Regions from separate parts of the Alkalihalobacterium alkalinitrilicum genome, predicted to be linked through region 4. Evidence: riboswitches for the same ligand, from Rfam matches in the RefSeq annotation. Region 4 holds a riboswitch; each other region holds the start of a gene.

Region 1 (3,340 bases), 3.0 Mb from region 4:
ACACTTGAGGATATATTAATTAACAAAGATTACTTGAGGACGCTATTACCAAAAGTTTAGTTCGGTCTGTCGTGTGCTTTCATTCTACTTTTTGCATAGCTGAATGAAGCATACTATTGATCCTTTACTTCGTTAAAGCAAGGTCGAAAAGAAATCTCCTACCTATTTAATCAAATTCGGTAGGAGATTTATATAATTATTATTTTAGTTTTTTGCTCTGTTTCGTTAAGAAGTTCTCACTTTTAACTTATTAGGATGATTATAAGCTAAACCTTTTTACACTATTTTGCAATTCTTCACCCATGGTGGCTAATGTATCAGCAACAGAAGTGATTTCTTCCATAGACGCATTTTGCTCCTCTGCTGAAGCAGCAACATTCTGAGCATAACCTGCCGCTTCTTTTGAAATGTGTTCCGTACCATCTACCATTCTTAATAAACTTTCTGAGCTTGTATTGATTTGTTGGATCGCAGCTGAAATATCTTGGAATTGATAACTAACATTTTCAACACCATCTGTAATTTCCTCAAACGCCTTTCCTGCTTGGTTTGCTAGTGTGATCCCCTCTTCTATTGCACGTCCATTTTCACCCATTGCATCTACTGTTTTACTTACTTCTTGTTGAATGTCTTTAATCAATTCATTTACTTGACTACCCGCTCTACTAGATTCTTCTGCTAGCTTTCTTACCTCATCTGCAACAACTGCAAACCCTTTACCATGTTCTCCTGCGCGAGCAGCTTCTATCGCTGCATTTAAGGCTAATAAATTCGTTTGATCAGATATACTAGTAATGATTGAAATGACATTTTCTATTTGCTCAGACTTTTGTCCTAAAGCTTGAATTACTTTTTCCATTTCTATACTTGAAGCATTAATTTGGTTCATTTGTTCCATCGATTGGAATACAACTTGTTTCCCTTTTTGAGCCGTATTCGCTGTTTCTTCTGAAGATTGATTGACCTCTTCTGCATTTTTGGAAATGGCTTCAATTCCAGTAGAAATTTGCGTTACAACATTAGACATCTCTTCGATACTTTCCATTTGTTTTTCAACACCGCTGGAAATTTCCTGTATCGCTTCTGTAATTTCTTCTGTTGCTTTACTAGTTTGCCCACTACTTGCAGATAGCTCTTCTGAAGTCGATGCTACTTGCTCAGAGCTAGAAGACACTTGACCAATGATTTCTTTTAAGTTTTTCGTCATTTTATTTACACTAGTCGCTAGTAAACCAATTTCATCTTTATTTTTAATGTTTAACTCACTAACTCTCAAGTTACCAGATGCCACTTCTTGCACCTGTTGAGATAATGCTTGGATTGGTTTTGATAAATGTCTTGAAAATAAGTATGTAATAACCGTTCCGATTAATAAAGATAACCCTAATGTAATGAGAAGAATATATAAAACTTGATTAGCACCACTGTTGTAATCTGACATATATGAACTTGGTACAATAACCCAGCCCCAATACGGGTCAATTTCAGAATATCCTATTTTCGTTTCATTTCGATCGGGATTACTTGGATGTGGGAAATCATAATAAACAAAACCTCCACCACTTTCAGCAACATTAATAAATTCTTGTACAAAATACGATCCATCACTTGCTTGAAACTCCCAAGCATTATCACCTTCAAGGGATGGATGGGTTTGAACATTTCCTTGGTTATCAATTACAAAAATATACCCATATTCTCCGAGATCTATATTGGTATTTACAGGTCTCGTTCCATCAGCCATTCTTTCCCCTAAAATAAAAGTTTTAACTGTCTCTTGTGCTTCTTCTAAAGACAAAGTTCCTTTATCCACTTCATTATTTAATGCACTAATCATATGTACGACTTGCTTTGTACTATTTTCCAACATGGTTCCACTTAATTGATTTAGACTACTTTTTGCAGAGTTAAAGCCAACAATACCAATAATTAAACTTGGAACCGCTAACAAAAGAAGAATTATAAAAAAGAGCTTTTTTTGAATTGTCAGTTGCATACCCTCAAACCACCTTTTATATTTAAATATCTTGTTAATATAGAAACACAAGTACACCAATGAATTGGCGGTTTTCACAAAATTTATCTATCAATAGACATAAGTTACGATTATATTTTCCCAGTGCCTACCCCCAATAACTGAATGGATCTAGTAGCTTAATATAAAATAAAAAAACATTCCCGTTAAAAAATGTTTCCATAAAACGGTAACTGGCTAGCATAACAAAAAATTTGTATTAGCCCCTAAAGCTTTGCGTCCCTTTGTTTCCAAAGGTTTGCCCTTAACAAATTATTCAATTTATTTGTATAGAGTTGATTAACTAGTTCTATTATCATTTAAAAATTATAAATTTTCAATGATTTTATGTAATTAGTCTCTCTTTTAATCAATGTATATCAAACTACCTTAGTTATAAAGTTACAAAGAGGCCCAAGTTTGCAAGATTACAAACTTGGGCCTCGAATAGGAAACTAGTATGTCAAATTTACGATTGGTATATTATTAGCTTCACAGTAATCAGTGTATTTCTTTAATCGAAGAAAAATATCATCTTGATCAGTCACATTATTATTGTCATCTAAATATTGAATGACCCCACCTAAGAAGAATAACGTAATCATTTCACCTTTGTCTTTATCCACTACTAACGTATGGATATCTCCTGGCGGCTCATAAACAAATGTTCCTGGTCTAGCAACCCAATCTCTTTCTAAATAATACCATTCTCCATGAAGCGGATAAGCGAGAACAGGCCCACCTGTATGTCTATGGCGTCTAATCATCGCACCACTTGACATCTTTGTTAAATGAACCCAATTACCAGTAGTTAAATCAAATCGTAGCGGTTTAAACCATACTCCTTCACTATGTGGAACCCACGGAATACTTTCAATATCAATTGCTCTGTCAGGTAATGCTACTTTTTCAGTGAAAAAATCTAACTCTAAATTTTTAACCATTTGTATCACTCCATTTGTTTTGTAATTAAGGTATACAACTATATTGCAACTTTCATGCCAACAGTAAAAACCCCATGAAACACAGTATGATCAGTAAAAATGCAACCAAATCTGTGCAACAATGCACAACATTTGCAATTTTGCACTTAATTTATATGTCACAATAGTTTATGATGATTGTAGATCAAAGGAAAGAGGGTGTTACTATGGAAAATAAAATGCAAACACAGACAACGGTTAAAGATCTCATAAGTCAAACAAAAATAACAAGATTTTTAGAAATGACAGAACAACCTTCCCTACTTTTTAAAAGCAATGGAGACTTAATCTTTGCCAATAAATTAGCTTATCAATTATTTAAAGTATCCCGCATTAATTCCAT
Region 2 (3,340 bases), 2.0 Mb from region 4:
ATTAGACGGTGTTCCACTATCAAGCGGTAATGTACGTTCTTTGCGACAAGCGATTAGTTATGTTCCTCAAGATCCATTTTTATTTAATGAAAGTATTCGAGAAAATTTACAACTTGTTGCTTCAGATGCCAGCGAAGCGGAAATGTGGGAAGCACTCGAATTTGCTTCTGCTGATTTTGTTAGTAAGCTTCCTCAAGGGTTGGATACTTTAATTGGAGATCGTGGCATCCGACTTTCAGGAGGAGAACGGCAACGACTTGTCTTAGCCCGGGCGATTTTACGGAAACCATCGATCCTCGTATTAGATGAAGCTACGAGTGCGTTAGATACAGAAAATGAGTCGAAGATACAAGAGGCTATCGAACGACTGAAAGGCAGAATGACAATTATCGTTATTGCCCATCGCTTATCAACGATTCGTCACGCTGATCAAGTTATTGTTCTCGATCAAGGTCAAATCATCCAGCAAGGTGGCTTTAATCAGCTGGCAAAAGAAAAACGGAGTATGTTTAGTCAATTGCTCAGAAAGCAAATGGAAGTTATGCAATCATAAAAGGGTTAAACGCTGAATGAGGTACCTCATTCACAATATAATTTATAAGCTTACAAGTTTTGTAAAAAAGTCTAATAGGTTATAGGGAATAAGGTATTTGAATGCCAAAGTAGCTTCAAAGTATAAGCCTTTAGGTAATTATAATCAAAGCGAATATATGTCACCAGTATTTGATAAAAATAGTAACATTATAAAAAATGCAACACCACATCATTCTATTTTTATTAAACAAAAGTCTAACGATTAAATAAAAACATAAGAACTTACTTAATAAATTCCTAATCAATCTTCTTTCACTTATTTTCTCTAAACATTTAATTCTTTTTCATGATGAATTACTCTTTTTAAGAGTTTTAATTTCATCTCTTTATCAAGACAATCTTTATACAACACAATATTGTAGGCATACATTAAACGATGATAAAAAGCTTTACCTTTACTCATTATCTGTTTACCTAGTAGAAGCATCACTAAGACCTCCTCTGTATATCGTATTACTTGTTCCAGAGAAGTATTCAATATTCAGGTAACGTCTTATGGGTACTTGTTGATCGTTGTTATATACATGTATTTAACATGCGTAGAGTTTTTATTAGTATTCTATTCTCTATGTGATGTTGATTTGGTGGCAATCCAGTAATTTTAATCCAAGTCGATTGGAAGTCATTTTTAGTAATATGCATCCGAGTGTGTTCGTAGCGATTGGAGTTATTCTCGAACTTGCTCAATTGGGCTGTTATATTTGTTTATTATTCTTGCCTTTTTGACATTTGGAGAACTTCAACGAAAAAAAGAACAGTTTGCATTCTTGGTTGCGGTTTCGTATGGTGTCATTGATGAAGTGCATCAATATTACGTACCGTTTCGCTCGTTTGGTTTTGATGATATTTCAAAAATGCTTTTATGGGTAATTGTTAGAAGAAGCTATAATAGGAGGAATGCTACCTTTGGTTCCTTTTTAAGAAAAATAGTCTGTATGTTTCAAAAGAGTTCAACCAAGGTTAATTTGTAGCTAGGCTTAGGTTAAACGAAAAAAAGTGATGAATGATATTCGCCATCATTGATCACTTTCGGCCCGTCCTAACTTTGTAATTTACATAGAATTAATAAACTTTTGCGTAATACTTATCAAGAAGTAAAAAAAATGGATAGTCTTTTCTAAGGATAAAGTTTCTTGGAGGACTTGCCCAGTTTGTTTTCTTTTTTAATAAAAACCGTTTGATTTCTTGTTTGGTTAAACCCATTTCCATTGCCTGTTTCATTAATTGTACCCACTCTTGATCCAACTCTTTGTTACATTCATTTTTCATCGTATTTCCCTCCTAAAATACTATGAGCATTTCAGGCAGTCCAGCCATCATCATTGAAATCCAAATCCCCAACCTAAGACCTGTGACTTTGCGTCCCTACTTTTCAATAGGTTTGCCGTTTTCTGAAAAATATTAAAGTATTCCTCATGATTTTTCAAAGTTTTTGAGATTTTCCGCGACTTATGTATTAATTAATTCATAGTATAAAGGAAGAAACCATATCATAGTGTTGAAGTTTGTCGATGATAGAATATACAAATCGTGTCAAAGATACAGAAAAAATGACCCCTGCTTAGTTTTTTTTACCTATGTTTACACTGTTGATATGTTGATAAACAAAAAATAGTAGGTATATAGTTCTATCATCGTTATTTCAAACGGATGGATTATTTGGAATTAATTGTTATATTGAATACTAATATGTCGAGAACTTTTTCAGAAAATACCCAATAATAAACTTACAGAAGGTTATGTATTTTAAGGATGAGCACTAAATGACTTTCAAAAAAGTGGGGATATGAAAGAACTAGTTTCAATTTAATTTTATTTGTACAGACACAACCGAGCCCATACACACATAGACATAAGATAACAAACCTTATGGGGGTGAGGAAGTGTCATTATTTGCAGCCATCACCTATTTTATTAAAGAAGTCATTGTTTTTGTAGGGTACGTAAAAAACAATGCCTTCCCTCAACCGCTTTCGAAAGCAGAGGAGCAGAGATACTTACAGCTCATGGAGCAAGGAGACGAAGAAGCCCGTAATCGCCTTATAGAACATAATTTACGCTTAGTCGCACATATCGTAAAAAAATTCGAAAATACTCGTGAAGATACAGAAGATCTAATTTCGATTGGCACAATCGGGTTAATAAAAGCGATTGAGAGCTACTCACAAGGAAAAGGAACGAAACTAGCGACCTATGCAGCCAGGTGTATTGAAAATGAAATCCTCATGCATCTTCGCGCATTAAAGAAAGTAAAGAAAGACGTATCGCTTCACGATCCAATTGGAACGGATAAGGAAGGAAATGAAATTACTTTAATTGATGTCCTTCAAGAAGAAACGGACGATATCGTCGATACGATCCAACTGAAAATGGAAAAAAAGCAAATTTATGATTACATCCATGTATTAGATGAGCGCGAAAAAGAAGTCATTGTCGGACGTTTTGGTCTAGATTTAATGAAAGAAAGAACGCAGCGGGAAATTGCTAAGGAGCTAAATATTTCTAGAAGCTATGTTTCCCGCATCGAAAAGCGAGCATTGATGAAGCTATTCCATGAGTTTTATAAACGGAATAATGGTTTGTAGAAAGAATAATGAAAGGTAGTGTAAGAAGGTCGGTTCTCATACTCTCTTGTTTTTTTTTTTTTTGATAAGTAATTCCTTGCTGTTCATGATGCCTGTGGGATGAGTATCTGAGAAGAGATCGGTAACTATGGAGCGTTTATAATGCCCGTGGGAGGAGGAAC
Region 3 (3,340 bases), 2.2 Mb from region 4:
GTTAAAGCATATATACCAAATAAATTCCTCATTGTAACTCCCCTTTCCATTTATTACAACTCTATAATACCTATATTTTAAATGTCAATAATTTTTATAGCTTCTGCTTTGGAGGGACGATTTTTATGAACGAGTCACTGGGCACCTGTGAAAATTGTTTAAGAACTGGTAGAGAAAAGAACTTAAAAGTAAGGATGGATAAAAAACTCTGTCCTGATTGTTATGAGGTAAAAAGACGGTACCATATAATGTTGTACTATTATGAGGGTTTGAAAAAGGTACTTCAAGTAATGGATATGAAAGAAGGTCAAGTCATGAAGGTCTTTGATGATGACTATCTTAAAGGAAGACTCGATCGTGAGATGCTAGAGGATCTTTCAAGGGATTATGAGGAGAAAGTTCTGAATAGGGATCCTTATAATGGTTACAGAAAATAGTTTACCTTTTAGAGCTAATCTCGTATGAAAACCCTTTAATCATGTTGTTACATTCCTTTATTACCTTCAGCTCACTATCAGCGATATCTGTCATATGGCATACTTTATTTCGTATATCTGATAATTTTCTAAGCTTTTCTCTTTGAGATCTATTAATATTGGGGATGATATGTGGGTATTTAAAGAGGTAGCTAACTAATTCGTGCAGGCATGCGTCATTAATTGGCCTTTTCTCGTAGAGGATACTTCGCCAGTGAAGACCGTATTTATAAGTTAGTTGAAAATTGATTATAGATTGTAATGTTGTTTCAATTTCGTAAAGCAGCCGATACCCTTCTATCATGTTTTCTGGAACACAACTTTCTTCAAATACAGTCATTAAAAAACCTCCCTTTTATTGTTCTTTATTTAGAATAACTATTTTATTTTATAAGAACAATAAAGGTAAAGTTAAGATTGTGTAAAAAATTAAAGCCCCTTCAAAAAAATTAATAATATTACAAATCAATTACAATCGAGTGAATGTTCAGATAAGTATTGCTATAAGTTCTCACAGCATTTAATATTATTTCTTGGGTATGTATTCAAGGGAGGATTTTTTCATGTTAGAAAAGTTAAGCGACGGTGATTTATTGGAGGCATATAACAAAGCAATTAACTGCAAGTTGTCTAAAGATTTCATTGAACTATTAAAGAAAGAATTATTAAAAAGAGAAATTACATATACTAAATAATTATTTACATTTACTATTATCAATCTTTTCTTGAAGCCATTGTAAGAATTCAATTTCCCTTTCTAATACTTGTCTTTGTAACTCACTTTCAAAATAAGATACTAATTCATTCAATTGCTGTTCAATGGGCAAATTTCTCACTCCTTTACAAAAATATATTGCAAAAGTTAGATAATTTCAACTATTATGTCCTCTCTATTGAGAGGACTTTTTATTTTACTGCTAATTCTACAAATCAACTCTAATACCCTTTTTTCTGTTCCACTTTATAGACTTTTACATAAATTCCCAGCGCTAAAAAGAAAATCCCATTTCTCACCCCGAAGAGTGGGATTTACTATTTTATAGTATCACTACTTTACTCGATCGCCAATTTCCGATATAATTCTACAGTATTTGCAAAAGGCAAACTTATTGAAAGATAAGGACGCAAAGCTACAGGGACTAACGGGAAACCCACGTCAGCCAGCTGCCAATGAAAAAATAAAACTCCGTAAGAAAAGCACCCAGATATTTTCATTCGGCACAAATTTTCTTAAAGGAGTGTAAAAAACAATAATGGAACTAATTGAACCCGAACTAAAAGTAGCATTAGAAAAACTGGACTCTTTAATTGTGACTCTGCCCGATAAGAGAGATTCTGTATTTCATTTCAAAAATTTTATTATTAGCTTTTTACGTACTAATACTAATAATGTAACATTGCCCGTTTCTGAAGTAATGGCATTTTTAAAAAATAAAAAACCAACCGTTTTCTCTATCTTAAGAAATGAATACAGTCATAATTTAGTTATTAATGTTGTTACTCATGTCGATTTAGAATATAAAGTTGCTTCTAAAAGGCTTTACGATCTAAAACTAAAACTAGGTATTATAAACAGATAACCAAGAATTTAAGCCCACTCCGAAGAGTGGGCTATTTTAAGTTTAATACATAGAACAAAACCGAGTTACATATACTGATATAGAAGGCTTAATTGGCCTCGTTAAGCCTCTTGGGAATAACACCCCACTTCTTATTTCTAGTCGAGGGGCCACTAAAATATCCATCTGAAAAGTCCACCACAAGGTTGGGCTTCTTTTTGTTATTAAAACATATGTCCCCAAGTTAGTGGACCAACAATACCATCCACAGTTAGACCATGAAGACGTTGATAATTTCTTACGGCACTTGCTGAATTAGCACCATAAATACCATCAGTTGTAGCACCTACCACACGTTGTACTGCGGTCACATCATTTCCACGTAGCATTGGAGATAGATTTCTTAATAATCTACGGTATTTTGGTAATACTGCATCTAAAGCGTTTCTTGTTTGATTACCAACCAGACCGTCAACTAAGATATTTTGTCGAGCTTGGAACGCTTTTACTGCGTCTTCTGTTTCTTTACCAAAATGTCCGTCAGCTCCGAAACGTGGTAATCGTTCACCAGCCGCAAGCAATTTATTTTGTAAACTCCTCACCGTTTCTTCTCGGTCTCCGTTCTTAATTAATGGATTTGGTGAAGGTGCTTTTATTACTATTCCAGCAATTTTAGTATCTGTAACTTCTTTCTCAGTGCGCCCCTCTAACCGTTTTCGAAACTCACCCATATTTATTCCTGGGCACGCTGTGGATTGATTAGGAAACTCTCGATGCCCTAAAACATTAGATAACCCTATATTAAATCGTTCCATCGCTAAGCGTACACGTTCTATTAATACTGGTAATTGCTTCTCGTTAGGTGCTCCTTTACCGACGTAACAAATATTATATGTTCGTGTATTGTGACCACCAACTCCATTTGTAATAACTACAGGGTCATAGCATATTTGTAGTGTTCCATCCTTTAGTATGATTTCAGAATAACCACCGTGACTCCATCCTCTTTTAGTTCTCCATGTTCTTTCAAAAGAAAAAGCGTCCCCTTGATCTGTAAAAGAATAATGGACGCCAATACGATTAATTTGATCAATACGTCTACGACTTCCGCCATCCATTAACTTACCTCGTAAATCTTGTACTTTGCTCATTACTTACCCTCTCCTTTCACTTTTCCGTCAACATACGCTTCACCGAGAATATATGAAATAGCCACACCAGCAACAGTGAGAACCGCATCTGTCGGAATTTCTAACCCTAACCCTTGATTAACAATGACCAATAACCCTGTAACCACAGCCATTA
Region 4 (3,340 bases):
CAGGACCGGAGCGACTTCTGTTAAAAGGAGCGCATTCTGTTATGATTGTCCCGATTATTCAACATAGTGAAATAAAAGGAGTTATCACAATTGCTGTCAGTGAAAAAAATGCATATAAAAAACAAGATGTCACGTTAGTTGAGATTCTCGCCAATTTTCTCGGTGTTGCTATGGATAACGCCCGCCATTACGAACAGACGATAAAAGAAAGTGAGCGTTGTTCACTAACCGACCTCTACAACTATCGATCATTTGAACGAACATTAATTGAAGAATATGAACGAAGCATCATTCAGAATGAAAAACTAGCTGTTATTTTATTAGACCTCGATCACTTTAAATCGGTCAATGATACGTATGGTCACCAAGCAGGAAATGAAGTACTCTGTCAATTGGCAAAATTAATGGAGAACATCATAGGTGATGATGGCTCTGTAGCCCGTTACGGTGGCGAAGAGTTTGTGATCATGTTAACCAATACAAATCTAACGAATGCACATAAGATAGCCGAACAATTGCGAAGTCAAATTGCCAATAACAGTTTCAATATTCATAATGATCTTAATCATGGTGAGAAAAAGATCATTCACGTTACAGCGAGTATCGGTTTCGCCATAAGTGACAAAGAAGAAACCAATCCCGTTTCACTCGTCCGTCAAGCCGACCGCGCCATGTATACGGGTGCTAAACAAAAAGGAAGAAATCGTGTAGCGCTGTATAGGGATGATTGTGAAGTCGTAAAAAATGTAGATTTTTTAGCGGATACTTTAACGAGATAAAGACTAGAAAGTAGAGGAGATAGAGACAAAGTACGTGAAATGATTTCTACTTTTTGCTAATTATAAAACTCACATTTAAAACTAATGTATCTTTTGTGACTTTAGTCTTAAGATGTTTTAAAAACGCTCATAATTTTTTTTGAAAAACTCTTTAATTTTAAAGATTTCTTGTTATAATCAAAAATATAAGGGTAAGACATTCAGACTAGTGAATAACTGGAAATTCACTAGTTAGTATTACCTGAATTTAATAATTTGCTATAATAGGTTTGGAGCTACTGTAATTAGGGTAATAACTCTTAGAGGTAGTTTGAAAAGGAGCGATGAGTTACGACTTGTAAGTGGGCGCCTAAGTCGTAAGGAGCTAGTGGTGCAACCGACTTTTACATATGACATCTGCGGAGGTGGTCAAAGGTAAAAGTTATTTTTTTGCTTTAAATTTGTCGCATTTTGACAGATTAAGGTAAAAAAGTTAGCGAAACAAGGGGAATCACGCACAAGGACAAGCCAATCTATTAACGATTTTGAGAGCCAAGAACAGCTCTGAAAATAAATTGAAACTATGAGGAAAAAGGGAGAGATAAGAATGAGAGCACTTATTCAAAAACGTCTTAAAAACCAACGCGGTTTAACACTAATCGAGTTACTAGTAGTAATTGTTATTTTGGGGATTATTGCAGCGATAGCGGTACCAGCACTAATGGGGCAACGTGAATCTGCGGCAGAAAATACAAATGCGCAAACTTTAAAAATAGCAGAAGATGCTTTTCAAAGGTATTCTGTGGTAAATGGAGAAGAACCAACATTAAAGTCTCAACTTGTTGGTGATTACTTAGAAAGTTGGCCAAAGTGTGCTGATGGAACTGATCTTCCTGCTGCAGAAGTAGCAGACACTCCTTTAGCGATTACTGAATGTCAATAGACTGTTATTATAAAAGCTGCCGTAAAAATGCGGCAGCTTTTTAACCAGAATTGATAAAAATGCGTAAACTTTAAATCAAAAGGTAATGAATGTAGTTATTTATTAACTGGGTCCTTTTAGACATAATATATTTTAGGAGGAGAGTTAATTGTGATTTTCATAGATATATATGTCATTCTAATAGGATTATTACTCGGCTCCTTCTTCAACGTTGTAGCCATCCGTCTATTAAATAAAAAATCAATCGCCTTCCCTCCTTCTCATTGTCCACATTGCAAACACAAATTATCGGTATTAGATTTAGTTCCTGTCTTCAGTTATGTATTTCTAAAAGGCAAATGTCGTTATTGTCAAACAAAAATATCACCTTTATACCCATTCGGTGAACTTTTAACAGCTACATCGATTTTTATCGTGTATAAATTTGTCGGTCTACAACTAGAGCTAATTCCAGCACTTCTCCTAACTGTTTTACTTGTCATTTCTGTATTAACTGACATTCGTAAACAACTTATTCTAGATGTAGTAACGTTACCAATGCTTGGTGTACTTATCATTTCTCACCTATTTATAGGTACAGAACCATTTTGGTACTATTTACTTGGTGGGGTTGTTGGTTTTGCATTGTTACTACTCATTGCCATCGTTAGTCGAGGTGGAATGGGTGGTGGTGATGTAAAGCTGTATGCGGCGATTGGTGTCGCGTTAGGACCATGGATGACGGTGATGAGTCTCGTTTTAGCATCATTTGTCGGTACGGTCATTGGTGTACTACTATTGGCACTTGGCATCGTGAAGCGTAAACAACCGATTGCGTTTGGGCCGTTTATCTTTATTGGAACGCTTTTAGCTTATTTATTTGGACAGGATATTTGGAATTGGTATATTAACTTCTTATGGTAAGGGTGTGAGAATATGAATAATCAAAAAGGAATTACATTAATTGAGTTACTCGTAACGATTGTTATATTGGGGATTATTGTAATTCCTATTCTCACGTTAATGACCAATGCCTTTACGAACACGGTTTCTCAAGGAAGAGAAACGCAAACTCTTTATTTTGCTCAGCAAGTGATCGAAGAAGTGAGAGTCAATTCGTACCCAAGTGCTTTAAAGGATGAAATAATTTACGGCACTTGTTCCCCTAATAGTGGCTGTACGGAAATTAACATAGCTCAACTTGAACCGCCTTTGTTAGGAGATACAGAAGTACTTTATGAAATCTCATTTAGTGAGTTATCTGACGTAACTGATGATGAGGAAAGAAATCAGATATTAGCAGCTAGCTTTTTTGAAGTAGAAGTAACCGTAAAATCAAACGCACCAAACAGTCAAGATGTTTCTTTAGTTACGGTGGTGAAAAAGCAACCATGAGAAATCAACGAGGTATTACTTTAGTCGAGTTACTTTTGACGATTACCATTATGTCAATGATTTCTATTCCTGTTTATATGTTAGTAAATAGTACATTGAAAGTCCATCAACAAACGAGTATTGATAATCAACTGCAACATGAAGCGCGGTTTATCTCGCAATATATGAGTGAAAAAATTCGCGATGGAGCACAAATTTATAATACTCCTGGAAAATGGGAGTTAAGAAAAGATGGAGAGGTATTTATCCGCTATGATGAGGTTAC

What was found. Region 4 has a riboswitch for cyclic di-GMP ahead of BK574_RS28945 (type II secretion system protein). Riboswitches for the same ligand answer to the same signal wherever they lie in the genome.
Region 1: another riboswitch for cyclic di-GMP. It lies ahead of BK574_RS08000 (methyl-accepting chemotaxis protein); the one in region 4 lies ahead of BK574_RS28945 (type II secretion system protein).
Region 2: another riboswitch for cyclic di-GMP. It lies ahead of BK574_RS13000 (anti-repressor SinI family protein); the one in region 4 lies ahead of BK574_RS28945 (type II secretion system protein).
Region 3: another riboswitch for cyclic di-GMP. It lies ahead of BK574_RS11885 (hypothetical protein); the one in region 4 lies ahead of BK574_RS28945 (type II secretion system protein).

The regions. Positions count from the first base shown of each region.
Region 1 is NZ_KV917368.1:1,709,173-1,712,512, forward strand. It holds gene BK574_RS07995 (Rrf2 family transcriptional regulator) at 1-60, shown strand, start outside; gene BK574_RS08000 (methyl-accepting chemotaxis protein) at 260-1,996, opposite strand; cyclic di-GMP riboswitch class I at 2,201-2,288, opposite strand; gene BK574_RS08005 (2,4'-dihydroxyacetophenone dioxygenase family protein) at 2,470-2,958, opposite strand; gene BK574_RS08010 (sigma-54 interaction domain-containing protein) at 3,165-3,340, shown strand, end outside.
Region 2 is NZ_KV917368.1:2,702,333-2,705,672, reverse strand. It holds gene BK574_RS13010 (ABC transporter ATP-binding protein) at 1-553, shown strand, start outside; gene BK574_RS27535 (hypothetical protein) at 860-1,021, opposite strand; gene BK574_RS13005 (VanZ family protein) at 1,296-1,565, shown strand; gene BK574_RS13000 (anti-repressor SinI family protein) at 1,657-1,863, opposite strand; cyclic di-GMP riboswitch class I at 1,895-1,990, opposite strand; gene sigK (RNA polymerase sporulation sigma factor SigK) at 2,478-3,179, shown strand.
Region 3 is NZ_KV917368.1:2,517,336-2,520,675, forward strand. It holds gene BK574_RS11865 (hypothetical protein) at 1-50, opposite strand, end outside; gene BK574_RS11870 (hypothetical protein) at 126-437, shown strand; gene BK574_RS11875 (hypothetical protein) at 439-816, opposite strand; gene sda (sporulation histidine kinase inhibitor Sda) at 1,040-1,171, shown strand; gene BK574_RS28825 (hypothetical protein) at 1,172-1,303, opposite strand; cyclic di-GMP riboswitch class I at 1,566-1,648, shown strand; gene BK574_RS11885 (hypothetical protein) at 1,730-2,056, shown strand; gene BK574_RS11890 (peptidoglycan recognition protein family protein) at 2,260-3,186, opposite strand; gene BK574_RS11895 (hypothetical protein) at 3,186-3,340, opposite strand, start outside.
Region 4 is NZ_KV917368.1:4,741,990-4,745,329, forward strand. It holds gene BK574_RS22880 (sensor domain-containing diguanylate cyclase) at 1-779, shown strand, start outside; cyclic di-GMP riboswitch class II at 1,087-1,170, shown strand; gene BK574_RS28945 (type II secretion system protein) at 1,366-1,701, shown strand; gene BK574_RS22890 (prepilin peptidase) at 1,852-2,604, shown strand; gene BK574_RS22895 (type IV pilus modification PilV family protein) at 2,617-3,075, shown strand; gene BK574_RS22900 (PilW family protein) at 3,072-3,340, shown strand, end outside.